DNA from 3 places in the Acidovorax sp. GW821-FHT11A03 genome. Region 3 is predicted to be linked to each of the others. Evidence: predicted binding sites of a transcription regulator. Region 3 holds the regulator's gene; each other region holds the start of a gene.
What was found. The regulator sigma-54, encoded in region 3, starts transcription at its own class of promoters, with help from an activator protein. The targets are predictions, from matches to a motif close to TGGCANGNAANCTGCTTT.

Region 1 (9,484 bases), on a different contig from region 3:
TCCGCTGCGTCTCCTCCAGTCATCTGGAGGAGACGCAAGGGACGCCGTTATCCTTGGATGCGCGATTCCTTTGCCTGCGGAAGACTGCAGACGGTGGGTTGGCAAGCCGCCTTTAGCCGACAACCACTTCTCTCCATGCAAGTTCCATACCCCTGATGGAATGGTGCATCGGAGCGTGGCCCGTCCCTCTCTGGCGCATGCGCGGCGACCATCGCAAGAAATGAGCCTCCACTCGGTGCGGCACCGGCACCACAGTGGGTCACCAGTGCCTGCCCGCCCCGTTGCGGGGCACCGCGACGCTATCTATGAGGACTTGGCGCCTGACAGCGCAGACTGCGCAAAGGCGAGATCGGGCAGGGACAGCGTGGCCTCCGCCACCTCGAGCAGCCGGCGGTTCTGGTCCATCGAGGTCTTCTGCAACACGCGGAAGGCGACTTCCTCGTTCATGCCCAGGCGGGCCATCAGCACCCCCTTGGCGCGCTCGATCACCTTGCGTTCGTTCAGCGTGCGGCGCGCCGCCTCCAGCTCGGCCTCCATGCTGGCCATGCGCGCCGACTGGGCCTGCAGCAGTTCCAGCAGCGAAGCCGATTCGGCCCCGTGCGTGCCGGCCGCCGCCTCCGGCACGGACGTGGGTGCAACCGCGATGTCGAAGAACCGGTCTACCGCGTGCGTGCGCTGCGGCGGGTTGTCGCGCAGGCCGCGCAGCAGGCCCCTGGAGTCCTGCAGGTCCTGCTGCGCTTCGAGGATGCGAGCCTCGCAGTCCTCGCGCAGACGCTGGACCAGTTCGACCTGCAGTTGCCACAGCGCGTTGATGCGCTCCGTGCACACGTCGAACCAGGCGTCGCTCAGGTTGCTGTCCAGGGCGGCGCCGGGGCGCACCACGCACAGCGTGCGCCGCAGCCGCTCCAGCTGGGCCATGCCGGGGGCAAGCTGCTGCTGCTCCCAGCGTCCACGCAGAGCCGGATCGGCAAACTCGGAAAACACGCGCAGGCTGCGCTCCTGCGCGTCGATGAGGTGCAGCACCCGCTGCTGGTGCGCGTCGCTACCCTGGCCAGAGGCATAGAGCAGCGCGCCCATGGCGCGCTCCTGGCCCGCCTCTTCCTGCGCCTGCACCAGGTGCAGCAAAGCCACCAGCTGGCGCGATACGCTGGGCAGCCCCGCCGCATCGGCCACATGGAAGACCAGCTCGATCAGACCCGCGATCAGGTGGCTGAACGCAGCGATCGAGTCGTGTGCGGTCATCGCCTGCTTGTCGATCTGGCTGCGCAGCGCGGGCAGAGAATCAAGCCCCAGGAGGGCCCACGCCATGAGCGACAAGGCCTTGGCCGTCGCGCCCTGTTCGGGTTCCACATGCTGGGCAAATTCCTGGCGCAGTCGCGCCTCCAGTGGCAGCACCTCCTGGATGATCCGGCTGCGCATGTCGGCAAAACGCTGGGCATTGGACGCCAGGTAGGCGCCCGATGCGCCGCGCTCGCGCTGCAGACCTTCTATCAGCTGGCCGATCGTGTCCACCAGAACGGCCCGGCTGGCGAGGTGGCGCACCGCGTCGATCTCCAGCTGGCGCGAGCGCAGCACAAGGGTCGAAACGGTCAGGGACGCGGCCTGGTCGGGCATGCGGGAACTCCAGAAAATCGATACGAGGGAATGCTAACCCCAGAACCTGCCGCGCGCCCGCCAAGCCTCCAGGGGCCTGCGCGGAACGCGATGCAATGCACTTCCGCACAACCCGGCCCGAAGAGTTGCCGGGACACGGCCTCAAGAGACCTCAAGGGCAGGCCCTCAGGCCATTGCAATGCTGATGCGCCCACCCTCGGCGCGCACGCCGTGCGCCCGCACCGAATGCTCGGGCGCCTCCAGGCATTCGCCCGTGCGCAGGTCGAAATGGTTCTTGTACAGCGGCGAGGCGACGACGACGCGCTCGCCCAGGTTGCCGATCAGCCCGCGCGAGAGCACGCTGGCGCCCGACTTCGGGTCCACGTTGTCGATGGCGAAGAACTGGTCGCTGCCGGTGCGGAACACCGCCACATGGCGGTTGGCCACCAGGGCGCAGACGCCGGTGCTGGGCAGGATGTCGTCGACCGCGCAGATGTCGGTCCAGGCAAGGGGGTCGGTACTGTTCATGGGAAGTGCGCTCATGGGAGTTCTCCGTTATTGATTCATTGCGCTACAGGTTGCCCGCAGCGCGCGCAACTGGCGCAGCCGACACCAGTGCCCCACGCAAGGGCCGCCCCGCCGCGAAGGCGGCGTATCCAGCGCATGCGCTGGGGGCGTCCCCCTCCCGGACTCGCACAGCGCGTCGAGAGAAGGGTGAAGGCGCGAAGCGACTCAGGGGCTGCTTCATGTCAGGCGGCCTGGCGGATGGGGATGACCTTGGCGCCGCGCTCCTCCGCGCGGGCCGGGCGGATCTGGCCGCGCTCCTCGACGAAGAGCACGTTCTCGTCGGCCTTGTCGCTGTTCACGAACGAGCGGAAGCGCTTGCGCGTCTCGGGGTCGGTCACGGCGGTCTTCCATTCGCACTGGTAGGTATCGACCACGTTCTGCATCTGCGATTCGAGCTCGGCGCACAGACCCAGGCTGTCCTTTTGCAAGACGTCCTTGAGGTAGTCGAGGCCACCTTCGAGGTTCTCGCGCCAGGTGCTGGTGCGCTGCAGCCGGTCGGCCGTGCGCACGTAGAACATCAGCACCCGGTCGATCATGCGCACCAGGTCTTCCTTGGACAGGTCGGACGCGAACAGCTCGGCATGGCGCGGCTTCATGCCGCCGTTGCCGCAGATGTAGAGGTTCCAGCCCTTTTCGGTGGCGATGACGCCGATGTCCTTGCCCTGCGCCTCGGCGCATTCGCGCGTGCAGCCCGAGACGCCGAACTTGATCTTGTGCGGGGCGCGCAGGCCCTTGTAGCGGTTCTCCAGCTCCACGGCCAGGCCCACGCTGTCGCCCACGCCATAGCGGCACCAGGTCGAGCCCACGCAGCTTTTGACCGTGCGCAGGGACTTGCCGTAGGCATGGCCGGACTCGAACCCGGCGGTGATCAGCTCCTCCCAGATCAGCGGCAACTGCTCCAGCCGCGCACCGAACATGTCCACCCGCGCACCGCCGGTGACCTTGGTGTACAGGCCGTACTTTTTGGCCACCTGGCCCACGGCGATCAGGCCGTCGGGCGTGACCTCGCCACCGGGCATGCGCGGCACCACCGAGTAGGTGCCGTCCTTCTGGATGTTGCCCAGGTAGTAGTCATTGCTGTCCTGCAGGCCGGCCAGCTCCTTCTTGAGCACGAACTCGTTCCAGCACGAGGCGAACACGCTGGCCGCCACCGGCTTGCAGATGTCGCAGCCCATGCCCTTGCCGTGCTGGGCCAGCAGCTCGCCGAAGCTCCTGATGTTGCCCACGCGCACCAGGTGGTAGATCTCCTGGCGCGAGTAGGCGAAGTGCTCGCAGATGTGGTTGTTCACGGCCATGCCACGGCGCGCCATCTCGGCCTTCATGACCTGGGTGACCAGGGGCACGCAGCCGCCGCAGGTGGCGCCGGCCTTGGTGCAGGCCTTCATCTCGGCGATGGTGCAGGCGCCATTGCCCACGGCTTCGCAGATGCCGGCCTTGGTGACGTTGTTGCACGAGCAGATCTGTGCCGTGTCGGGCAGGGTATCCACGCCCAGGCCGGGTTTGGCCTTGCCATCGCTGGACGGGAAGATCAGGAACTCGGGGTCCTCGGGCAGCGTGATGCCGTTCAGGGCCATCTGCAGCAGCGTGCCGTATTCGGTGGCATCGCCAATCAGCACGGCGCCCAACAGTTGCTTGCCGTCTTCGCTGATGACGATCTTCTTGTAGACCTGGCGGCGCTCGTCCACATACTGGCAGGTGCGGCTGTGGGGCGTTTTCGCATGGGCGTCGCCGATGCTGGCCACGTCCACGCCCATGAGCTTGAGCTTGGTGCTCATGTCGGCGCCGACGAAGGCGGCGTCGGTCTCGCCTGCGATGTGGCGGGCGGCCACACGGGCCATGTCGTAGCCGGGTGCCACCAGGCCGAAGGTCTGCTCGTTCCACGACGCGCATTCGCCGATGGCGTAGACGTCGTGGTCGCTGGTACGGCAGGCGCTGTCGATGGCCACGCCACCGCGCGGGCCGACGGCCAGCAGGCTCTGGCGCGCCAGCTCGTCGCGCGGGCGGATGCCGGCGGAGAAGACGATCATGTCCGTCTCCAGCCAGGTCCCGTCGGCAAACACCATCCGGTGGCGCGCACGGGCGCCATTGGTGATCTCCTGAGTGTTGCGGCCGGTGTGCACCTGCACGCCCAGCTCCTCGATCTTGGCGCGCAGCACGCGGCCACCGCCCTTGTCCACCTGCACGGCCATCAGCCGGGGGGCGAACTCGACCACATGGGTTTCGAGGCCCATGTCGCGCAGCGCCTTGGCGCATTCCAGACCCAGCAGGCCGCCGCCCACGACCACGCCGGTCTTGGACTTGGCGCCCGAGGCCTGCATGGCCTCCAGGTCCTCGATGGTGCGGTAGACGAAGCAGTGGTCACGGTCGCGCCCCGGCACCTGGGGCACGAAGGGGTTGGAGCCGGTGGCCAGCACCAGCTTGTCGTAGTGCAGCACCTCGCCGTCGACCGTGGTCACGGTGCGAATGCGGCGGTCCACCGATGCGGCCCGCGCCGCCAGGCGCAGGGTGAAGCCGGTGCGCTCGAAGAAGCCGGGCTCGACCAGGGAGAGTTGCTCGGCCGTGGTGCCGCTGAAGAAGGCGGAGAGGTGCACCCGGTCGTAGGCGGGGCGTGGCTCCTCGCACAGCACTGTGACCTCGACGCCGGTCATGCCGGTCTCGGCCAGGCTTTCGAGGAACTTGTGGCCGACCATGCCGTGGCCAATGAGAACGATTTTCATGCTAGTGATCCTGCAATGGACCGGGCCGCCCGGAGGGCAAGTGCAGGGATGCTGTGCATCGGCAGCCCCGAGGGAGGCAACCAGTGCACCTCACCCTCCGCAACGGCACGGGTGTGGATTGGAACGACCCCACGAGAGGCTCATAGCCTCGCTCGTCCGGGGGTTCCGCCATCATTAGCGGAGGGTGTTGGTCGGTCCGACGGCAGCTTCACCGGCAGACATGCAACGGTAGATCGCAATATCCATGCCGCCCTTTCAGCCCCTGCGGCCACATAGCGCTCGCCAGGAGCGGGCAAGCGGGTTGGCATCAGCGACCCGGCCGGCACGGAGTCGCATCAATGCGGTGCAAACCATCACCAAATCAGGGCATCGCCTCAGGTTGGGACAAATTGCCGCAGGCAGACCGCGTCGGAATGCCCCAGGGACAGCCAGGAGTTCTGGTACCTGGAACGCGTGCCGTGTGTTGGTTTGTTGCCATTCTTTCTTTTTCAAACGTGCCCGCCTCATGCAGACTGAGACGATGCAGTCCGGCCGGTCAGGACACCTGTTCAGTGCTCCTGAAAGGATGGCCAGCCAGGGCAGGAATCCCAGAGCTTTTTTCCTATATGAGGACTACCAACATGAGCGTGGAACGCAGAGGCAGCGCGGACAGGCGCAGCGGAAAGGACCGCCGGCAAGTGGAAAAAGGGCCGCCCACCAACTATGAACGCAGGCGCACGGTCGAAGCGCGGCAACCCGAGCTGACGGAACTGCACCTGAGCGAAGAAGAACTCAAGGCACTGGGATTCGCGCAGGACCAGCCTGCACCCCAAAAACCAACCTGATCGCTGCGACCTGGCAGCAGCCACGTTTTCAATGCTGTTTCGTGCGCGGCAGGGTATCCGTCGCAAGCACCGCCCAGGCAGGCGGCCGGACTCGCCCACCCTCTCCTCTTGCACCGCCCGCTGGCACGTCACGCCGCGGCGAGCGCGAGCCGCAGAATCAGTTTTGCATCGCCTTGTTTTTTATTCGCCGTGCAGCGTGAGCAGGCGGTGCGCGACCATGTCCAGCGCGGGCCGCGTGTTTCCCTGCTTGTCCGTCCAGACTCTTGGCGTGATGCTTCCCGCCAGCGCCACAGAGTCTCCATCGCGCAGGGCGTGCATGGAGGCGCAGACCCCTGCCTCAAATGCAATCACGTTGACGAACAGCGTCTCGCCATCCGCCGTGCTTGCTCGCACCTTGGAGACGGTAAAAGGCTTCCCGGCCTTGTCAGTACGCCGCTCGGCCTCGCCATACAGCCTGCCGGCCACCAGTCCATCGATCATGAGAGTCCTTTGCGGGGCGAGCCGCTACTTTGGTTTTGGCGGGTGCAACCGCAACACGGGCTGACCACATGTCAGCACTACCTCGACAGGGAGCCTGCTGATCAGCGGGGGCTCGGTATCGCCACCATGCCTGCACAGCACGCAGCAGCAAGCCGCCTTTCATTTCACCCCAGGCCGTGTGGCATGTTTTTCCGCGACCAAGCAAAAAAGCCCAGAACCTTTCGGTTCTGGGCTTTTGCTAACAATGGTCGGCGTGGCGGGATTCGAACTCGCGACCCCTTGCACCCCATGCAAGTGCGCTACCAGGCTGCGCTACACGCCGACAAGACTTAGATTATATGCAGAAAAAAGGTCAACCCAGAGAAAGTAGCGCCCGAATTTCAAATAATTCTTTGCGCACCGCATTGGAGTCCAGCGTGATGCCCATCGCATCGATGGAAAGATCGCGTGCACTGTCCACCAGCATGCTGGGCATCTCGGAATCAAACCCGTTCATCGCGCCGTCGGCCCCTGCCTCATCACGGGCGGGATGCGCAAGCTCCTGCAGGCGATTGCGCGCGCCACTGATGGTGAACCCCTGGTCATACAGCAGGTCCCGGATGCGGCGGATCATGAGCACTTCATGATGCTGGTAGTAGCGCCGGTTGCCACGCCGCTTCATCGGGCGCAGTTGAGTGAACTCCTGCTCCCAGTAACGCAATACATGGGGCTTGACGCCACAAAGCTCCGCGACCTCACCAATCGTGAAGTAGCGCTTGGCGGGGATCGAAGGAAGGGGGGTGCCCATGGGTGGTGGATTCAAACCGGTCAGCCAGCTAGCGTACTGCAGACGCGCACGGACCGCCAGTCATCGGCAACATTCTGGTCACAAAAACGGCACAAATTCACGATCCGGCAGCCGTCTGGATCTGTTCCTTGAGTTTGCTGCTGGCGTGAAACGTCACCACGCGGCGTGCCTTGATCGGAATGGCCTCGCCCGTGCGCGGGTTGCGCCCGGGCCGTGGTGCCTTGGTGCGAATCTGGAAGTTGCCGAAACCCGACAACTTCACATCCTTGCCCTCCACCAGGCTCTGCGAGATCAGGTCGAAGAATGCGTCGATCATGTCCTTGGACTCGCGCTTGTTCAAGCCAATCTGGTCAAACAGCAGATCGGCCAGTTGTGCCTTGGTCAGCGCTGGCGTTTCCAGGCTTTCGACGGCGAATTCGATCATGGCGTCAGCTCCCTTGAACATCATCAGACACGCAGCCGTGCGCCCATGCGCTGGGCCAATTGCCCCACCACCGCTTGAACAGCGGCATCGATCTCGGCCTCGGTGAGCGTCGCCTCGTCGCTGCCCAGAGTCAGGCGCACCGCCAGGCTCTTCTCCCCAGGAGCCAGGCCACCGGCGGGTGCATCTTCGCCCGCACGCAGCGCCTTGGGCCGGTACACATCGAACAGCACGGCCGAACGCAGCATTGCGCCGGGCACCGCTTGCTGGACCGCCGCCATGACCTCGGCATGGGTGACCCGCTCAGCGACCACCACCGCCAGATCACGTTCGACGGACTGGTGCTTGGCCACGGACTTGAATTGGGGCACTGCACGCTGCAATACAGCATCCAGTTCGAGTTCAAACATCACCGGCGCTTGCGGGAGCTCCCACGATTGGCGCCACTGCGGGTGCAGCTCGCCCACGAAACCCACGGCCCGCCCGTTGAGGAGCACCCGCGCGCAACGGCCGGGGTGCATCGCAGGATGGACGGCCGGCTCGAACGTGGCTTGCAGCGGCGCCAGCAAGGCCTCGAGATCGCCCTTCACATCGAAGAAGTCGATCGACTGCTCCTTGCGGCCCCACTGGAGCGCATCGTTGGGTCCATAAGCCAGACCGGCCACGCGCATGGGCTGGTGAAAGCCTTCCACCGTGGTGTCGGTGTTGGCCACGCTGGCATCCCGCAGGAACACACGGCCCAGCTCGAACACGCGCACGCGCTCGGCGCGGCGATCCAGGTTGAACTTGAGCACCTGCAGCAGCGAGCCCAGCAGGCTCGAGCGCATCACGCTCATCTGGCTGGCGATGGGGTTGAGCAGCTTGATGGGCTGCACGTTGGCCGCCAGCTCCCGCTCCCAGCGCTCTTCCACGAAGCTGAAGTTGATGGTTTCCTGGTAGCCCAGGCCCGCCAGCGTACGGTGCACGGCGAACGGGCTGCGCGTGGCCTCGGGCGGCAGCTTGGGGGTGATGGGGGCCAGCGGCGGCGTCGTGGGCAGGTTGTTGTAACCCACCATGCGCGCAACCTCTTCGATCAAGTCTTCTTCGATGGTGATGTCGAAGCGGTAGGCCGGTGGCGCCACGGTGAGAGTGCCATCGCCTTCCGTGAACGGCAGGCCCAGGCGCCTGAACACGTCCGCGCACTGCACCTGCGTGAGCGGCATGCCGATGACCTTGGCCGCGCGCGCCACGCGCAGCGTGACGGGCTGGGGCACGGGCAGGTTCACGCGCTGGTCGTCCATCGGGCCGCAGGCCGTCTCGGGCGTGCCGCAGATGTCGATCACCAGCTGGGTGATGCGCTCGATGTGCTCCACCGTCAGCGCAGGGTCCACGCCGCGCTCGAAGCGGTGGCCCGCATCGGTCGAGAAGTTGTAGCGGCGCGAACGCCCGGCCACTGCCTTGGGCCACCAGAAGGCAGCCTCGATGTAGATGTGCTTGGTGTCGTCCGAGACGGCGGTGGCGTCCCCGCCCATGATGCCGGCGAGCGACTCGACCTGCTGGCTGTCGGCGATCACGCCGACCTTTTCGTCGACGGTGATGGTGTTGCCGTTGAGCAGCTTGAGCGACTCGCCCGCCTTGCCCCAGCGCACATCCAGCCCGCCATGGATCTTGTCCAGGTCGAAGATGTGCGAGGGACGGCCCAGCTCGAACATCACGTAGTTGGAGATGTCCACCAGCGGCGACACGCCGCGCTGGCCGCAGCGCGCCAGGCGGTCGAGCATCCACTGCGGCGTGGTGGCGCGGGTGTTCACGTTGCGCACCACGCGGCCGCTGAAACGGCCGCACAGGTCAGGGGCACTGATCTTCACGGCCAGGGTGTCCGGGACTTTGGAGGCCACTGCCGGGAAGGCCGGCTGCGAGAGGGGCACGCCGGTCAGCGCGGAGACTTCGCGGGCGATGCCGTACACGCTCAGGCAGTGCGCCAGGTTGGGCGTGAGCTTGAGTGTGAACAGCGTGTCGTCCAGGTTCAGGTGCTCGCGGATGTCCTGGCCCACGGGCGCGGAGGCATCAAGTTCGAGCAGGCCGCCGTGGTCTTCCGACAGCTTGAGCTCGCGCG
Region 2 (9,484 bases), on a different contig from region 3:
ACGTGGGTGGAAACGATGGCATGTTGCACGGTTTTTCGGCCGAGAATGGCTCAGAGAAGGTGGCCTACGTGCCCCGTGGGGTGATACCTGCCGTGGGCCGCCTCGCTGACCCCGCTTTCAACCAGAATCATCGCTACTATGTAGATGGCTCTCCCATGACCGGTGATGTGGACATGGGCACCGGTGACACCACGGATCCCACTTACGCCCCCAACTGGCACACGCTACTGGTCGGATCGCTAGGCGCTGGTGGGAAGGGGTTCTTTGTGCTGGACGTGACCAACCCGGGCAATATCGCGGGTGATGACGCTGGCAACTTTACCGAAGGCAATGCCCAGCAACTGGTAGTGATGGACAAGACGCGTCATGCCACCGAGGCCACCACCAGCGTGGAGGATTGCGAGAACACCGTCATCACCCCTGTCACCAAGAAAGAGGCATGCCTGACTCTTGCCGACATGGGACACATCTTTACCAAGCCGGTGATGGACGAGGCAAACCCGCAGCGTACGACGCAAATCGTGCGCTTGAACAACAACCGCTGGGCGGCGGTGATGGGTAACGGCTACAACAGCAAAAGCGGCCGGCCCGTGCTGCTGGTCCAGTACTTGGATGGCAGCAAGGAACTGTTGCGTTTAGTGGCTACGGGTACCACCGCCACGAATGCCCACCTCGATACCACCGACAATGGCCTCTCCGCACCGCGCCTCGTAGACATCAACGGCGATGGCCGCCCCGATGTGGTGTATGCGGGTGATCTCAAGGGCAACATGTGGAAGTTCCTGCTCACCAGCAATGACGATACCGCCTGGGGTGTGGCGCGATGGGGTAGTTCTGCCGCGACCACCACCAACCATACGACCAGCGGAGTGCCACTGTTTACCGCCAAAGGGGGCACGGAAGGCTCCCCTGATTCGCGCACGTTGGCACAACCGATAACCATTGTGCCCACAGTGCGTGCCAATGACCGAAAGAAGGAAATCGATATCGGTGGCGGCAAAAAAGAAACTGTATCGGTGGGTGGACTGATGGTGGCCTTTGGTACAGGAAGCAACTTGGCAACGTACAACGCGAGCAACCCGAACGACCCCAACACCCCCGTCAACGCGAACAAGCAGACCTTGTACTCGGTGCTCGATAACACACGCTACAAGCTGGTAGGCACCAAGAAGGACCGTGTGGAAGTTTGCGCATCCTCTACCGACGCACCTTGCAACAAGCTGGTGAAGTCGAGTGCGGACCTGCCAGCACCGGTTACCCAGTCGAATCTGGTCCAACGCACAATTCCCACTGCGTCCGTGAACACCCGCGATGGTCATGAGTTCTGGACCATTACCGATGCCACCGTACTGAATTGGGGAACCAGCAGCGGTTGGTACATGGACCTGCCCCAGACCCGCGAACGCCTGCTCAAGCCTATCGAATTCTATGACGGCAGCAACCTGCTGACCGTCTTCTCGCAGGTGCCGGCCAAGGGCTCCAGACTAGACCCTGCGGTTGAAACATGCGAAGCAGGCACGGTAGACAAGGAACGCCAATACATGACCCTTATCAACATCATGGATGGCAAGAAGCCCAGCGTGCAAATCATGGATACGGATGGCAATGGTAAATACAATTTGGCCGCCGACCAAGGCGCATCGCGAGTGTCAGTCACTGCAGGAGCTCAGACCATGATCAAGCGTGGGGAAAAAATGCGAGTCACTGGGAAGAAACCAGATGGGACGGACGACAATTTGGACAACGCCCTCCTCCCAGAGCAGTCCATGCGCCCCAGTTGGCGCCAAATGCAATAACCAGCTTTAGCAGGAGCACACTGTCTTATGAAAAGGCAACATCGGGGCTTTACGCTGATTGAACTAATGATTGTGGTGGCTGTCGTCGGCATCCTCTCGGCCATCGCTTTCCCCAGCTACACGGAATATATCCGGCGGGGCCACCGGGCTGATGCCCGTGCGGGCCTCTTGCAAGCGCAACAATGGTTGGAACGAGCCTCCACGGCCAACGGCGTGTACCCGACAACTCTTCCAAATTCTCTTCAATGGCGTCTCACAGATGGAACCCTCGACCCAAACAAGCGGTATACTTTGTCCATTGGTGGTCCCGCGACAACATCCTCATTCACGTTGACCGCCACACCTAGAGGCGCCCAACTTGGGGACAAATGCGGAAACTACACGCTGACCCATACGGGTGTACGCGGAGCAAATGGCAAAATTCAAACTGACGCGGGCTTTGACGCCACTTGCTGGGACAAGTAGTTGCTAAGCTACTATCCGGGGGGCAATGAACAACACCGCGTCCTCTATGACTCAAGCGCTTGGGCTAGCCGCCCAGGCGCTTTTTCTTTCCAGCCCCAATCCTCGCGTTGGTTGCGTCATCACCGCTCCCGACGGTGAGGTGCTGGGCCGAGGATTCACTCAGCGTGCTGGTGGCCCCCATGCAGAAATCATGGCGCTGCGCGATGCCGCAGCAGCTGGCCGCGACGTGCGCGGTGCCACCGCCTATGTCACCCTGGAGCCATGCTCTCACCATGGCCGCACCGGTCCATGCTGCAATGCATTGATCGAAGCCGGGATTGCAAAAGTGGTGGCATCCATCACCGACCCCAACCCTCTGGTCGCAGGCCACGGATTCGAGCGATTGCGGGCGGCGGGTATCGAGGTTGTCGTGGGCCCAGGGGCAGAAGAATCACGCGAACTCAACATCGGTTTTTTCAGCCGCATGGTTCGGGGCACGCCATGGGTGCGGCTCAAGACGGCAGCGTCCCTGGACGGCACCACGGCGCTTCATAACGGCGCCAGCCAGTGGATCACCTCGCGCACGGCACGCGCGGATGGGCATGCCTGGCGGGCAAGGGCCTGTGCCATTCTGACCGGCATTGGTACCGTGCTGGACGACAACCCACGCCTGGACGTCCGGGAAGTACCTACACCCCGCCAGCCCCATGTGGTCTTGGTGGATAGTCAATTGCAGCTGCCCCCGCATGCCAACCTGCTGATGGGCGGACGTGATTGCCTTGTCTACACAGCCAACACAAGCAAGGAAAAGAAAGCCGCCTTGGAAGCTCGTGGTGCCACGGTGATCCATCTGCCCAATGCCAGCGGCAAAGTGGATCTGGCAGCGATGCTGAAAGACCTTGGCCAGCGGGGAATCAATGAGCTGCATGTGGAAGCAGGCCACAAGCTCAATGGATCCCTCGTCCGAGAAGGCCTCGTCGATGAACTGCTTGTGTACTTGGCCCCTCGCCTGCTGGGCCCCGGGCTGAGCATGGCGAACCTGGACCCGCTCCATGCGCTGGCGGACGGGCTTGCGCTGCAGTTCACATCCGCAGAGATGATCGGACCGGACCTTCGCGTCCTGGCACGGGTCCAGGGTCGGGATAGTTTTTAATCCGGCCCTCGCGATCGCCTTCGGCCGCACCGCCCCAAGGCAGTGCAAAAGCCACGCACCAACCTCTGGCGCGCTTCTTGCTTCAATTTGGTGCAAATCTGGTGCACCCATTCAAACCGCACCAGAACGGATCAATTTACTGCAAGAGGACGTTATGGAAGCACTCAAACAGGGCACGGATGCCCTGTTCATTCTTCTGGGGGCCATCATGGTGCTGGCCATGCACGCCGGTTTTGCCTTCCTGGAGCTGGGCACGGTCCGCAAGAAGAACCAGGTGAATGCGCTGGTGAAGATCCTGGTGGATTTTTCTGTGTCCACGGTCGTGTACTTTGCCGTGGGGTACAGCCTGGCCTACGGCACGCACTTTTTCGTGGGGGCCGAGTCGCTGGTGCAGCAAAGCGGCTATGCACTGGTGAAGTTCTTCTTCCTGCTCACCTTTGCAGCGGCCATTCCGGCCATCGTGTCGGGGGGGATCGCGGAACGCGCCAAGTTCTGGCCGCAGCTCATGGCCACGGCGGTCATCGTCGGCTTTGTGTATCCATTCTTCGAGGGCATTGCCTGGAACCAGCATTTTGGCGTGCAGGCCTGGATCAAAGGGTTCGCCGGCGAGGAGTTCCATGATTTCGCCGGCTCCATCGTGGTGCACGCGATGGGAGGGTGGATCGCCCTGCCTGCCGTGATCCTGCTGGGCTCCCGCGCCAACCGGTATCGCAAGGATGGCGCCATCTCCGCGCACCCGCCTTCCAACATTCCGTTTCTGGCGCTGGGCGCATGGGTGCTCGTCGTGGGCTGGTTCGGCTTCAATGTGATGAGCGCGCAGACCGTGGACAAGCTTTCCGGCCTGGTGGCAGTGAACTCCCTGATGGCCATGGTCGGCGGCACGCTGGCCGCCCTGGTGCTGGGCAAGAATGACCCCGGCTTCGTCCACAACGGCCCGCTGGCGGGGCTGGTGGCGGTGTGCGCGGGCTCCGACCTGATGCACCCGCTGGGTGCGCTCGTGGTGGGTGCGGTGGCTGGCGCCATTTTTGTGCTGATGTTCACGCTCACGCAGAACCGGTGGAAGATCGACGACGTGCTGGGTGTCTGGCCGCTGCACGGCCTGTGCGGCACCTGGGGCGGGCTGGCGGCGGGCATTTTTGGCAGCAAGGCGCTGGGCGGGCTCGGCGGGGTGAGCTTTTCCGCCCAGCTTGTCGGCACCGCCCTGGGCGTGGCCTGGGCACTGGCGGGCGGCTTCGTGGTGTATGGCATTCTCAAAAGCACGGTCGGCCTGCGGCTCTCGCAGGAAGAGGAGTTCGACGGTGCGGACCTGTCGATCCACAAGATCAGCGCCACACCCGATCGCGAAGTGAGCTGGTAGCCGCCGCGGCGCCAGGGCACCGCACTGCGATGCGCCCGCATCCACCCGGTCGCCACCGTGGCTGCGTTGGCGCCGCGTCTGACAAGCGCGAGCGGCGCCGCACGGTCACAATCGCGCCATGCCTGCACTGCCCCCTGCTCCCGCCGCTCCAGCGCCGTTCCTGGGCACCACCGCCCGCTATGGCTGGCTGGCCGTCCTGGCCATGTGCATTGCAAGCGCCATCACCGGCTGCGCCGGCCTGCCCAAGGATGTGGACCGGCCGGTGTCGAGCGCATTGGCGTCGCCTGCGGACACGGCCCTGGGCCAACTGGTGGAAACGCGCCGCGCGTCGGTGGGCGGCCGCCATCCTTCCGGGTTCCTGCTGCTCAGCGGGCCCCAGGCGGCCTACAGCAGCCGCCTCGCCCTGGTCGACGCCGCACAGAAGACGCTGGACCTGCAGTACTACGCCATCCACGCTGACGCCAGTACCGAGCGCCTGCTGCTGGGCGTGATCGCGGCGGCCCAGCGCGGCGTGCGTGTGCGTGTGCTGCTGGACGACTTCCACAGCACGGGGCGTGATGCGCAGGTCATGCGGCTGGCCTTCGTGCCCAACATCGAGATGCGCATGTTCAACCCGCTCACGGGTGCGCGCGGCTCGCCCCTGGGGCGCATGCTGGGCGCGCTGGGGGACTTCTCCCGCGTGCAGCAGCGCATGCACAACAAGCTCTTCATCGCCGACAACGCCATGGGCGTGACGGGTGGCCGCAACCTGGGCGACGCGTACTTCGGCAACGCCGATTCCGGCAACTTCGTGGATCTGGACGTGCTGGCGGCCGGGCCCGTGGTGCAGGACCTCTCCCGCAGTTTCGACAGCTACTGGAACAACGAGCGCGCCTATCCCGTGCAGTCGCTCGTCACGCAGCAGGAGCTTGACACCCTGCGCGAGCGCACGCGCACTTCCGACGCGGCGCGGCGGGACCGGATCGCCGGCCAGGGCGGCACCCTGGCGCCCGACAGCCAGCCGGTGCAAGACGGCAGCCAGACCACCACCGCGCAACGCGCCCGCATCTGGGACTACCAGCCCATGGACCTGGCGCAAGCGCAGTTCACCTGGGCCCCCGCGGTGGTGCTGGTGGACAAGCCCGCCAAGATCCCCCCAGACGGCACGTCCACGGGTGCGCTGCCGGAAAAAGCCCCCGCCAGGGCATCCCCCATGGCGATCACCTCGCGCGGGCCGCGTGCGGCGACGGCTGGCGCCGTGGCATCGGCGCCAGTGCCTGCACGTGCCACGGACACCGCCAGCGGCCCCCTCCCCGGCCCCAACCCACCCTCCACCGCCTCCGCCGCGCCCGGGGTGCCCGGCGCCGAAGCCCTTGATGCCCAGACCGACACCGTGGTGGACGGCCTGCTGCAGCTGATGGGCCAGGCACGGCAGGATCTGCTCATCATCTCGCCCTACTTCGTGCCCGGCCCGGACATGAAACAGGCCTTCGCGGCGGCGCGCGCGCGCGGCGTTCGGGTGCGGGTGCTCACCAACTCGCTCGCCTCCAACGATGCGCCCATTGCCCACGCAGGCTATGCGCGCCACCGCCCCGACCTGCTGGCCATGGGCGTCGAGCTGTATGAGATGCGCAGCGAACTCACGGGCGTGCTGCGGGGCGCCCTGGGCTCCACGGGCAGCACCGGCGGGGGCGGCAAGGCTGGCGCTTCTGGTGCCGTGGGCAGCTCGCGGGCCATGCTGCATTCCAAGCTTCTGATCCTGGATGGCCGCCTGCTGGCCGTGGGCTCGATGAACCTGGACATCCGGTCGCAGCGCCAGAACACGGAAATCGCGCTGCTGATCCGCAGCGGCGACCTGTCGCGCCGCGCCACCGCGCAGATCGAGGCCGCATTGCGCGAGGTCGCCTGGCATGTGCAGCTGAACGACGACCGCCTTGTATGGCGCGCGCCCGAGGGCAGCGGCCTGGCGGACGCGACGTCCGAACCCGACGCCAGCGCCCCGCTGCGGTTGATGCTGCAGCTCCTGGGCCCGCTGGCGCCCGACCACCTGCTCTAGGCACCTGTCCAGGCGCCTCTTTGCGGCACCGCGCCGCGATGCGCGGCTAATCCCCGGCCCGCAGCGCCTCCACCCAGGCGGTGATCGCCCGCTGGTCCGTCATCGTGCGCACGTGCTGGTAGGCGGCCTCGGCTTCCGGAAAGCGCCTGCGCAGCAGATTGAGCCACTGCTTGAGGCGCCCCGCGCGCTGGCGGGGCTCCAGGTCCTCGCACACCAGTTGCCAGAAGGCCGCGACGTGCGCCAGCAGGTCGCTCCAGGCCACCGTGTCCGACCCAGGCCGGCCCGCATCGGCCGCGCGGATGGCGCGGGCCAGCCCCGGGTCTGCCACCATGCCGCGCCCGAGCATGAGCGTGGCGCAGCCCGACACCTCGCGGCAGCGCAGCGCATCGGCCACCGTCCAGATCTCGCCATTGGCCACCACCGGTATCTGCACTGCCGCGCGGATGGCGGGAATGTGCTCCCAGTACGCCGGGGGCCGGTAGCCATCGGCCTTGGTGCGCGCATGCACCACCAGCTCGGCGGCGCCGCCCGCCTGCATCGCCTGGGCGCATTCGCGCATCAGCCCGGTGTCGTTGAAGCCCAGCCGCATCTTGGCGGACACCGGCAGGTGCGAAGGCACCGCGCGGCGCACGGCGGCCACTACGGCGGCGATGCGTTCGGGCTCCTGCAGCAGCGCGGCGCCGCCACCATGGCGGTTGACGACCTTGGCAGGGCATCCAAAGTTCAGGTCGATCCCCTCGGGCCCCAGGTCCGCCAGGCGGGCCGCGTTCTCGGCCATGCTGACCGGATCGGAGCCCAGCAACTGCGCACGCACCGGCACACCCGCGAGCGTGCGGCTGCCGTTGCGCAGCTCGGGCACATAGCGCAGGAACACCTTGTCGGGCAGCAGGGTGCCGGTGATGCGGATGAACTCGGAGACACAGCGGTCCACCCCGCCCACGCGGGTCAACACATCACGCAGCACAAAATCCAGAAGCCCCTCCATGGGGGCAAGCAGCAAGGTCATCGCGAGAAAGGCCGCCGCGCCCTGCGCCCCGCACGGGGCGCGGCCGGCACACAGCCAGGATATGAGTCAAAAAGGGCCGCAATGCTTGATGTACAAGCGCTAGCAGCTATTAAATATATAGCATCCACCCCCCAGGGTCCTGCACGCCGGGGAGCAGCCCGCCATTGTGCGGCAGCGAGGTCATCACCGCGTCACGGCGGACTGATGCAATCGCCGCCATCCACCCGTGAATGGAGGCTCCCATGCTGCTACAAAAAACCGAAAAAGCCCGCCTGGAACTCTTGCCCGGCGTCCGCACCCTGAGCCTGCGCGAGCGCTCTCTGCTGCTGCTGGTTGACGGCAAATCGCTGTCGGACCTGCAGGCCATGTACAACGGCATCGGCGCGCAGATCGTCGACAACCTCATGCGCCAGGGCTATCTGGCCGGCCCCGCGGCCGGGCTGCCCTCCGCCGCGCCCTCGCCCAGCACCGCGCCACCGGGCGGGCCATCGGTCCAGCGCCCGGAGCCTGGCGAATCCCTGCGCTCGCTCGCCGGTGCGCGCATGTACCTTTTCGACACCTGCGAGCGGCTGTTCGCGCGCCGCGACCCCACGCTGGCAGAGCAGTTCCGCCAGGCGCTGCGCGCCGCCAAGGACCGCACGAGCATGCTGGACGTGGGCGAGGCCATGTTCGAGGAAGTGGCGCTTGCCGCCGGCGCCGAACGGGCCGCGAGCCTGCGCGAAAGGTTCGAGCAGCTGCTGCCCCGGCACGCGCAGTCCTAGACGCCCCGAGGCAATGGAGTGGAGACGGGCCGTCCGTCAGGCGGCGGCCAGGCGCCACAGCGACGTGACCTCGGCCGCGCGGGCCGCATGCAGCGCATCGCCCGCATCTGCCGCCTTGGCATGGCCCGGCTTCACATCGTGCCGGCCCCGCACCACCAGCCCCGCATCGGCAATCCATTGCAGCAGCTGCTCACGCGAGCGCAAGCCCAGGTGCTCGGCCAGGTCCGACAGGATCAGCCAGCCTTCGCCGCCTGGCTCCAGGTGCTCCCGCAGGCCCGCCAGGAAGCCCTTGAGCATGCGGCTGCCTTCGTCGTACACCGCGTGTTCGATGGGCGAGCTGGCGCGGGCCGGCACCCAGGGCGGGTTGCACACCACCAGCGGCGCGCGCCCCGGGGGGAACAGGTCGGCCTGCAGCAGTTCCACCTGGGCAAGCACACCCAGGCGCTGCAGGTTCTCGCGCGCGCAGGCCAGGGCGCGCGGGTCCTGGTCGGTGGCCACCACGCGCTGCACGCCACGGCGTGCCAGCACGGCAGACAGCACCCCGGTGCCCACGCCAATGTCAAAGGCCAGTGTCTTGGTGGGCAGCGCCGTGTCGGCGACCAGGCCCACATATTCGCCGCGCACGGGCGAGAACACGCCGTAGTGCGGGTGGATGCGGTTGAGCGGGGGCGCACCCAAGGCGGGCACTTCCACGCCTTTTTTGCGCCACTCGTGCGCGCCCACCAGGCCCAGCAACTCGCGCAGCGTGGCCACCGAACGCTCGCCCGTGGCCGGGCCCCAGGCCTCGGTGCACGCCTGGCGCCAGTCGGGCGCACGGCGCAGGTCGATGCCGTAGTCGCCTTCGAGCGGGATGAGCACCGACGCCAGCACCCGCGCGCGCTGCGCCTGCGCCTGGCGGTGCAGGTGAAAGGCCTCGGCCGGGGTGGCGGCAG
Region 3 (9,484 bases):
CCGCCGTGCAAGATCCCGCCAGATCCTGCACCGTGACCGGCTCCGGGCACAGCTGCACCGTGGCGAACCTGGCCAATGGAACAAGCTACACGTTCCGCGTGGTGGCGCACAACGGATCCCCCACGCAACCCGATTCGGACGCCGCCGTGACCAACGCGGTCACGCCCCTGGGCGCGCAGAGCATCACCTTCCTCCCCGCCACCATCCCCGCGCAGGCTGCGGGCACCACGCTGACCCTGGGCGCCACGGCGACGTCGAACCTGCCCATCACCTACAGCGCCACGGGCGCGTGCAGCGTGGCGGGCAGCGTGGCCAGCTTCAGCGGCGCGGGCTCGTGCACGCTGACGGCCAGCCAGCCGGGCGGCGGGGCCTGGGCGGCGGCGGCGCCCGTAGCGCGTACCTTTGCCGTGATGGCGGCGCCCACGCTGGCGCTGGCGGCCAACGCCAACCCCAGCGCACTGGGGGCCAGCATCACCCTCACCGCCACGTTCGGCAGCGCCAGCAACCCCACGGGCACGGTGAGCTTCAGCGCGGGCGGCCTGCCGCTGGCCTGCGCGGCCCCGCCCGCCATCACGGGCAGCGTGGCCGCCTGCACCGTCAGCGGCCTGCTGGTGGGCGCGCACGCCATCACCGCCAGCTATGCGGGCGATGCCAACAACACCAGCGCCACGGGCGGGCCTCTGGCGCTGACGGTGGGCCAGGCCAGCCTGGCGGTGCCCGGCGGCGGCATGGCGCAGGCCAGCATCTCCGGCGGCCCGGCGGGCTGCACCGTGGGCAGCCTGGCGCTGACCGCCGCCGCCCCGGGCGACAACCTGCCCGCAGGCGCGACCGCACCGCTGGGCGTGCTGCGCTTCACGGCCACGGGCTGCGCGGGTGCCACGCTCGCGGTGGCCATCACCTACCCCGGCGGCAGCCTGGCGGGGCTGGTGCCGCGCAAGTTCGGCCCCGCCGCGGCCGGTGCCACGGCGCTCTGGTTCCCGCATGGCGCGGTCAGCGGCGACACGGTGAGCTTTGCCGTCACCGACAACGGCACGGGCGACAACGACCCCGCCCCCGGCGCCATCGCCGACCCGCACGCCATGCTGCTGCTGGCCGCCGCCGCGCAGGCGATTCCTACGCTGTCCGAATGGGGCCTGCTCGTGCTGGCGGCGCTGCTGGGGCTGGCAGCGCTGCGCAGGTTTCAAGCCGGATCGGCCTCCAGCGCTTGATGAGAAAGCGCTGAAAGCTATCAAATCAGGAGTTTTTTCCGGATGCGCTAGCATTGCCAGTCCCATTGTCACGAGGCGCCCCATGCCCACTGAAGCCCTGCTGGCCTACGCCCACTTTCTGGCCATCCTGACCATGACCGTCTTCCTGGCCAGCGAGGCGGCCCTGTGCCGCAAGGAGTGGCTCAACGCCGCGGTGGTGGAGCGCCTGGCGCGGGTGGACATGGTCTATGGCATCTCCGCCATCGCCGTGCTGGCCACGGGCCTGGCGCGCACCTGGTGGGGCATGAAGGGCGCGGGGTGGTACTGGTCGCAGCCCCTGCTGCACACCAAGGTCACGCTGTTCGTGGTCATCGGCCTGATCTCCATCGTGCCCACGGTGCGCTTTCTGCGCTGGCGCAAGCAGCTGCGCGCCACGGGTGCGCTGCCCACCGAGGCCGAGGTGCGCGGCACGCGCCGCCTCGTGATGATCGAGGCTCACCTGCTGGTGGTGATTCCGCTGCTGGCCGTGTTCCTGGCGCGGGGCGTGGGCACGCGCTAGAAAGCACAAAGCCCCGCGTGCGGGGCTTTGTTTGGGGGCCAAGGTGTGTCAGGCGGGCTTGTTGCTCAGGCATTCCTTCATGAAGGCCTTGCGCTCGTCGCCCTTGAGGGTCTTGGCCTTGGGGTCTGCGTTGCAGGTCTTCATCTTGGTCTGCTGCTTTTCCTGCTTGTTGGCAGACAGGCATTCCTTCATGAAGGCCTTGCGCTCGTCGCCCTTCTTTTCCTTGGCGTCGGCATTGCAGGTGGCCATCTTGCTCTGCTGCGCGGTGGGCGCCTTGGCCGGCGCGGAGGCCGCGGCAGCAGGCGCGTCGGCGGCATGGGCCGTGGCCAGGGAGAGGGTCAGGCCGATGGCCGTCATCAGGGAAAGCAGTTTCTTCATGTAATGCTCCTGCGGGTAGGGGGATGGACGGCCCGGTGGACACCGGGCCATTCAGCATAACGCCACAGCGGCGGGATGGGATGACGGGGCGCCCCCGTAGAATCCCCGCATGCTCTCCGTCAAACAGGAATTGCTCGCGGCGCTCGCCGGCGAGCTGGAAAAATTGTCGCCCGGCACTGCCGGGCGCGCTGCGTTCGAATCCCCCAAGGTGGCCGCCCACGGCGACTTCGCCTGCACGGCGGCCATGCAGCTGGCCAAGCCGCTCAAGCTCAACCCGCGCGCGCTGGGCGAGCAGCTCAAGGCCGCGCTCGAGGCCACGCCCGCGTTTGCCCGCTGGGTCGATGCCATCGAGATCGCCGGCCCCGGGTTTCTCAACATCCGCCTCAAGCCCGCCGCCAAGCAGGAAGTGGTGCGCGAGGTCTTGGGTGCCGGAGACCGCTTTGGCTACCAGGCCGACAACGGCCAGCGCGTGCTGGTCGAGTTCGTCTCGGCCAACCCCACCGGCCCGCTGCACGTGGGCCACGGCCGCCAGGCGGCGCTGGGCGACGCGATCTGCAACCTCTTTGCCACCCAGGGCTGGAAGGTGCACCGCGAGTTCTATTACAACGACGCGGGCGTGCAGATCCAGACGCTGACCACCAGCACGCAGCTGCGCGCCAAGGGCTTCAAGCCCGGCGACGAGTGCTGGCCCACCGACCCGGAGAACCCGGCGTCCAAGGCGTTCTACAACGGCGACTACATCCAGGACATCGCCAACGACTTCCTCGCGAAGAAGACCGTCAAGGCCGACGACCGCGAGTTCACCGCCAGCGGCGACGTGGACGATGTGGAGTCCATCCGCCAGTTCGCCGTGGCCTACCTGCGCAACGAGCAGGACAAGGACCTGCAGGCCTTCAACCTGAAGTTCGACGAGTACTACCTCGAGTCGAGCCTGTACACCAGCGGCCGCGTCGAGGCCACCGTGGGCAAGCTCGTGGCCAACGGCAAGACCTACGAGCAGGACGGCGCGCTGTGGCTCAAGAGCACGGACTACGGCGACGACAAGGACCGTGTCATGCGCAAGAAGGACGGCACGTACACCTACTTCGTGCCCGACGTGGCCTACCACATCGCCAAGTGGGAGCGCGGCTTCACCAAGGTCGTCAACATCCAGGGCACGGACCACCACGGCACCATCGCCCGCGTGCGCGCCGGGCTGCAGGCAGCCGGCGTGGGCATTCCGCAGGGCTACCCCGACTACGTGCTGCACACCATGGTGCGCGTGGTCAAGGGCGGCGAAGAGGTCAAGATCAGCAAGCGCGCGGGCAGCTATGTCACGCTGCGCGACCTGATCGAATGGACCAGCAAGGACGCGGTGCGCTTCTTCCTCTTGAGCCGCAAGCCCGACACCGAGTACACCTTCGACGTGGACCTGGCCGTGGCGCAGAACAACGACAACCCGGTGTACTACGTGCAGTACGCCCACGCGCGCATCCAGTCGGTGCTGCGCGGCTGGGCCGAGCAGGGCGGCGGCGATGTGGCCTCGCTCCAGGGCGCGGACCTGTCGGCGCTCGAAGGCCCGCAGGCCCAGGCGCTGATGCTGCAGCTGGCCAAGTACCCCGAGATGCTCACCGCCGCCGCCGACGGCGAGGCGCCGCACGACGTGACCTTCTACCTGCGCGACCTGGCCGCCAGCTACCACAGCTACTACGACGCCGAGCGCATCCTGGTGGACGATGAAACCGTCAAGCGGGCCCGGCTGGCCCTCGTCGCCGCCACCGCGCAGGTATTGCACAATGGCCTGGCCGTGCTGGGCGTGTCGGCTCCGGCCAGAATGTAAGCAGTCACTATGAAGAAACAACAGACGGGTGGGACCATCATCGGCTTCATCGTCGGGGTCATCGTGGGCCTGGGGGCCGCACTGGCGGTGGCCGTGTACGTGACCAAGGTGCCGGTGCCTTTCCTCAACAAGGGCAACGGGCGGGGCGTGGACATGGATGCCGCCGAATCCCAGAAGAACAAGAACTGGGACCCGAACTCTCCGCTGTACGGCAAGAACCCCGCGCGTCCCCCCGCGCCGGCGGTGGCGGCGGCTTCCGCGCCCGCCTCCGTGGCGGCGCCCGAGGTGCGGGCGGCCGCCTCCGCGCCCAAGCCGGTTGCCAGCAAGCCCGAGGCGGCCAAGGCCGAAAGCAAGCCCGGCGCCGACCCGCTGGGCGATCTGGCCGTCGCCAAGGCCGCCGCCAAGGGCAACCTGGACCCGTTCGACTACTTCGTGCAGGCCGGGGCATTCCGTACCCAGGCCGATGCGGATGCCCAGCGCGCCAAGCTGGCCATGCTGGGCTGGGAGGCCCGGGTGAGCGAGCGCGAGCAAAATGGGCGGGCCGTGTTCCGCGTGCGCGTGGGCCCGTTCACCAAGCGCGATGATGCCGAGCAGCTCAAGGAAAAGCTCGACGGCGCCGGGGTGGAATCGGCCCTGGTGCGGGTGCAGCGCTGAACTGCCGCGCAGCGGGAGCTGAACTTTTTGCGGGGGCATGGCTCACATCCCCCAGACCAGAACCAGGAGAGTCTTTGCCATGAAACGCCGTGAGTTTTCTTTGTCCGCCGCCTCGGCGGTTGCCGCTTCCGCCCTGACGCTGCCAGTGGCCACCCCCGCGCTGGCCCAGGCCCGCCAGTTCAAGGAGGGCAAGGACTTCAAGCGGCTGGACAAGCCCGTGGCGCCCGATGCGCCCGCCGGCAAGGTCGATGTGATCGAATTCTTCTGGTACAGCTGCCCTCACTGCCACGCCTTCGAGCCCACGCTCGACGCATGGGTGAAGAGCGCCCCCAAGGACATGAGCATCCGCCGCATGCCCGTGGCCTTCAATGCCAGCTTCGTGCCGCAGCAAAAGCTCTACTACACGCTCGAAGGCATGGGCAAGCTCGACGCGCTGCACGCCAAGGTGTTCCGCGCCATCCATGTGGAAAAGCAGAAGCTGGCCAAGGACGACGAAATCCTGGCCTGGGTGACCCAGCAGGGGGTCGATGCCGCCAAGTTCAAGGAGGTCTACGGCTCCTTCACCGTGTCCAACCAGGTGCGCCGTGCGTCGCAACTGCAGGACGCGTATGGCGTGGAAGGCGTGCCTTCCATGGGCGTGGCCGGCAAGTACTACACCGATGGCACCATGGCCGGCAACATGCAGAACGTGCTGCAGGTGGTGGAGCACCTGGCCGCCACGGCGAAAAAGGGGTGACGCCTCCTTGAAGGAAGCGTGGCCCTCGTGAGCCGCCTTCCTGCCCAGGGGAACGCACCCGGCGGCCCGGCAGCGCCGGCTCCACGGGTGCAGGCGGCGGCTTCCAAGCGCCGACGGCCTCGGATGCCCCAAGAAGAAGCCCGCGGATGCGGGCTTTTTTCATGGCGCGCGCCGTGGGGTGGCTACAATGACCTGCAAGATTCGTGCCCTATGAACTACCGCATCCTCCCCCACCTCCTGCTTGTCGCCCTGGCCTGCCATCTGGGCGCGGCGCACGCCGAAAAGGCCGACCGCGCCAAGCCCATGAACATCGAGGCCGACGCCTTGCGACACGATGAGCTCAAGCAGACCAGCGTGTTCTCGGGCCGCGTGGTCATGACCAAGGGCTCCATCGTGCTGCGCGGCGCGCGGCTGGACGTGCGCCAGGACGCCGACGGCTACCAGTACGGCGTGGTCACGGCCGAGGCGGGCAAGCGGGCCTTCTTCCGCCAGAAGCGCGATACCGTGGCCGGCGCGCCGGACGAGTTCATCGAAGGCGAGAGCGAAGTCATCGAGTACGACGGCAAGGCCGACAACGTGCGCTTCATCACCCGCGCCGAACTGCGCCGCTACCGCGGGGCGGTCCTCAGCGACGAGATCACCGGCGCCGTGATCGTCTACAACAACCTCACCGATGTGTTCACCGTGGACGGCAAGCGCACCCCCGCGACCAATGCGGCGGGCGATGCGCCCGCGCCCGGCAGCCGGGTGCGGGCGGTGCTCGCGCCCAAGGACCCGCCCGCCGGTACCGCCGCGCCGGAGGCCGCGCCCCCGGCATCGGCGCCGGTGCTGCGCCCCAGCAACAGCCTTGGCGGCGGCTCCAAGTGAGCGCGCAGCCCGTCAGCCCCGGTCCTGACACCCAGGCGGGCAGCCGCCTGGAGGTGCAGCACCTGGCCAAGTCGTATGGCAGCCGCAAGGTCGTCAAGGATGTGTCGCTGGTCGTGCAAAAGGGCGAGGTCGTCGGGCTGCTCGGCCCCAACGGCGCGGGCAAGACCACCTCGTTCTACATGATCGTGGGCCTGGTGCGCAGCGACGCGGGCGACATCCGCATCGACGGCCATTCGGTGGCCCACATGCCCATCCACCGCCGCTCGCGGCTGGGGCTGTCCTACCTGCCGCAGGAAGCCTCCATCTTCCGCAAGCTCACGGTCGAAGAGAACGTGCGCGCGGTGCTGGAGCTGCAGCGCGCGGACGACGACGGCAAGCCGCTGTCGCGCGAGGCCATCGAAGAGCGTCTCACGGCCTTGCTGCAGGAGCTGCGCGTGGACCATCTGCGGGCCTCGCCCGCCATGGCCCTGTCGGGCGGCGAGCGCCGCCGCGTCGAGATCGCCCGCGCGCTGGCCACGCAGCCGCGCTTCATCCTGCTGGACGAGCCCTTTGCGGGCATCGACCCCATCGCCGTGATCGAGATACAGCGCATCATCGGCTTCCTCAAGGCGCGCGGCATCGGCGTGCTCATCACCGACCACAACGTGCGCGAGACGCTGGGCATCTGCGACCACGCCTTCATCATCAGCGATGGCCAGGTGCTGGCCCAGGGCACGCCGTCCGAGATCGTGGACAACGCCGAAGTGCGCCGGGTGTACCTGGGCGAACATTTCCGCATGTAGACATGGCCTCCACGCTTGTCATTTCGTGTACTGCGCTGCCCCCCGAGGGGGCCTTCGCGCCTTGGGGCGGCCCGGCGGCGCGGTACGGTACCCCCACGCTCCCCGCTGCGCGTGGTTCGCTGCCCCCCGAGGGGGCCTTCGCGCCTTGGGGCGGCCCGGCGGCGCTCAATCAATGAAACCTGGACTCTCGCTGCGTGTCTCGCAGCATCTTGCATTGACCCCCCAGCTTCAGCAGTCCATCCGGCTGCTGCAGTTGTCCACGCTGGAACTCTCGCAGGAAGTCGAGCAGATGCTCGACGAAAACCCGTTCCTCGAACGCAACGCCGACGAGGCGCCGCGCGAGGAGTTTGGCCTGGAAGCCGCCGATACGCCGGCCCAGGCCGACGACTACAGCGCGGATGATGCTATTTTTTCAGGAGCTACCAGCGCAAGCAGTACCAGCGCTGAGGCTCAAAATGATGCTGAAACACCGAGCGCGGGCGCCGACGAGCCCGACTGGAGCGGCGACGGCACGGTGGAGATGGCGCCCAACGACGCCGAGTGGGGCGGCGACGCCCCCGCCCGCAACCGCAACGACGCCGAAGGCGACGAGGCCGACGCCACCGAGCTGGCCCGCACGCACGAATCGCTGACCGCCTTTTTGCACCGACAGGCGCTGGCGCTGCGCCTGTCCGAGATCGACCGCGCCGCGCTGCGCTTCCTGATCGAATCGCTCAACGACGACGGCTACCTGGAGGATCCGCTCGAAGAGCTGGCCATCAGCCTGGCCGGGCCCGACGACCTGGAGCAGATCGAGGAGCTGGTGCACCGCTTCACCGTGGCACAGCGGCTGCTGCAGAGCCTGGAGCCCGTGGGCGTGGGCGCGCGCGGCCTGGCCGAGTGCCTGACGCTGCAGCTCAAGGCGCTGGCCGCCGACGAGGACAGCGACATCGACCCCGACACCGTGCAGACCGCGCTGCGCGTGTGCCAGCAGCCGCTGGAGATGCTGGCGCGGCGCGACGTGCGCCGCCTCACGCAGGCCTGCGGCGACAGCGAGGAGCGCACCCGCGCCGCCATGGCGCTGATCGCCCGGCTGGAGCCGCGCCCGGGGCGCCGCTTCGCCGACGTGGAGCGCAACATCATCATCCCCGACGTGATCGTGCGCAAGGCCGGGCGCGCCAATGGCCGCGACGGGCAGCACAACTTCATCGTGCAGCTCAACCCCGACGTGATGCCGCGCCTGCGCGTGCACGACATCTATGCCGGCGCCCTGCGCGGCCACAAGGGCGGCGAGGGCCACCAGGGCATGCAGCAGCGCCTGCAGGAGGCGCGCTGGTTCATCAAGAACATCCAGCAGCGCTTCGACACCATCCTGCGCGTCTCGCGCGCCATCGTGGAGCGGCAGAAGAACTTCTTCACCCACGGCGAACTCGCGATGCGCCCGCTGGTGCTGCGCGACATCGCCGACGAGCTGGGCCTGCACGAGTCCACCATCAGCCGCGTGACCACGGCCAAGTACATGGCCACGCCCATCGGCACCTACGAGCTCAAGTACTTCTTCGGCTCGGGCCTGGGCACCGAGACCGGCGGCAATGCGTCGAGCACCGCCGTGCGTGCCCTCATCAAGCAATTCGTGGCCGCCGAGAGCCCGACCAAGCCGCTGTCCGACAGCCAGATCGCCGAGATGCTCAAGGAGCAGGGCATCGAGTGCGCGCGCCGCACCGTCGCCAAGTACCGCGAGGCGCTCAAGATCGCGCCGGCGAATCTGCGCAAGGCGCTGTAGGCGCCGTGCGGGCGTGTGCGCGGCGCATGCGCCTGGTGGCCCGTTTTTCCGCTCCGTTGCCGTCTTTCCCCCTTACTTCGCCACCCCGTCCATGGCCCGCATCGTCTTCGACCTTCCCGCGCACTTCGGTTTCGCCACCGAAATGCAGATCTACATCAGCCACGTCAACCAGGGCGGGCACCTGGACAACGCGCAGCTGCTGAGCCTCGTGTCCGAGGCCCGGGTGCGGTTTTTCCAGTCACTCGGCTACCCCGAGGCCGACGTGGGCGGGCTGTCCATCGTGGTCGGAGACATCGTGGCGCAGTACAAGTCCGAGGGGTTCCACGGCGAGACCATGCGCGTGGAGATGGCGCCTGCGGACTTCAACCGCTATGGGTTCGACCTTGTCTTTTGCATGACCGAGAAGACCTCGGGCCGAGAGGTGGCGCGCGGCAAGATCGGCATCGTTTTCATCGGCAAGGCCGACCGCAAGGTGGCGCCGATCCCGGACTCCATCCGCCAGTTGCTGCTGGCCCGTGCCGGCGCGCCGGATTCACACGCACTTTCCGAGCGCGTATCCTCACCATCGTCATGAATCAACTCCAACTTTTTCTCCCTTGCGCCGCCGGTGTGGAGGGCTTCCTGGCCGACGAGGTGCATGGCATCACCGGCCTCACGGGGCAGGACCTGCTGGTGGGCCGGGGCGGCGTGCTGCTGCGCGCCTCGTGGCGCGACGCGCTGCTGCTGAACCTGCACAGCCG

Region 1: the regulator sigma-54 is predicted to act here: its motif matches at 5,110-5,127, upstream of nirB (nitrite reductase large subunit NirB).
Region 2: the regulator sigma-54 is predicted to act here: its motif matches at 3,460-3,477, upstream of AC1RVY_RS16915 (ammonium transporter).

The regions. Positions count from the first base shown of each region.
Region 1 is NZ_JBXASG010000007.1:134,401-143,884, forward strand. It holds gene AC1RVY_RS18460 (nitrate- and nitrite sensing domain-containing protein) at 304-1,614, opposite strand; gene nirD (nitrite reductase small subunit NirD) at 1,780-2,136, opposite strand; gene nirB (nitrite reductase large subunit NirB) at 2,343-4,877, opposite strand; gene AC1RVY_RS18475 (hypothetical protein) at 5,498-5,701, shown strand; gene AC1RVY_RS18480 (single-stranded DNA-binding protein) at 5,882-6,181, opposite strand; tRNA gene AC1RVY_RS18485 (tRNA-Pro) at 6,427-6,503, opposite strand; gene AC1RVY_RS18490 (MerR family transcriptional regulator) at 6,534-6,968, opposite strand; gene AC1RVY_RS18495 (integration host factor subunit alpha) at 7,066-7,392, opposite strand; gene pheT (phenylalanine--tRNA ligase subunit beta) at 7,416-9,484, opposite strand, start outside.
Region 2 is NZ_JBXASG010000006.1:249,365-258,848, forward strand. It holds gene AC1RVY_RS16900 (pilus assembly protein) at 1-1,796, shown strand, start outside; gene AC1RVY_RS16905 (type IV pilin protein) at 1,824-2,261, shown strand; gene ribD (bifunctional diaminohydroxyphosphoribosylaminopyrimidine deaminase/5-amino-6-(5-phosphoribosylamino)uracil reductase RibD) at 2,287-3,393, shown strand; gene AC1RVY_RS16915 (ammonium transporter) at 3,548-4,750, shown strand; gene AC1RVY_RS16920 (phospholipase D family protein) at 4,869-6,785, shown strand; gene AC1RVY_RS16925 (tRNA dihydrouridine synthase) at 6,832-7,791, opposite strand; gene AC1RVY_RS16930 (hypothetical protein) at 8,034-8,552, shown strand; gene AC1RVY_RS16935 (methyltransferase) at 8,589-9,484, opposite strand, start outside.
Region 3 is NZ_JBXASG010000008.1:25,055-34,538, forward strand. It holds gene AC1RVY_RS19835 (IPTL-CTERM sorting domain-containing protein) at 1-1,208, shown strand, start outside; gene AC1RVY_RS19840 (DUF2214 family protein) at 1,291-1,746, shown strand; gene AC1RVY_RS19845 (PsiF family protein) at 1,795-2,124, opposite strand; gene argS (arginine--tRNA ligase) at 2,234-3,943, shown strand; gene AC1RVY_RS19855 (SPOR domain-containing protein) at 3,953-4,597, shown strand; gene AC1RVY_RS19860 (thiol:disulfide interchange protein DsbA/DsbL) at 4,677-5,333, shown strand; gene lptA (lipopolysaccharide transport periplasmic protein LptA) at 5,544-6,200, shown strand; gene lptB (LPS export ABC transporter ATP-binding protein) at 6,197-6,982, shown strand; gene AC1RVY_RS19875 (RNA polymerase factor sigma-54) at 7,155-8,744, shown strand; gene AC1RVY_RS19880 (acyl-CoA thioesterase) at 8,836-9,318, shown strand; gene AC1RVY_RS19885 (THUMP domain-containing class I SAM-dependent RNA methyltransferase) at 9,315-9,484, shown strand, end outside.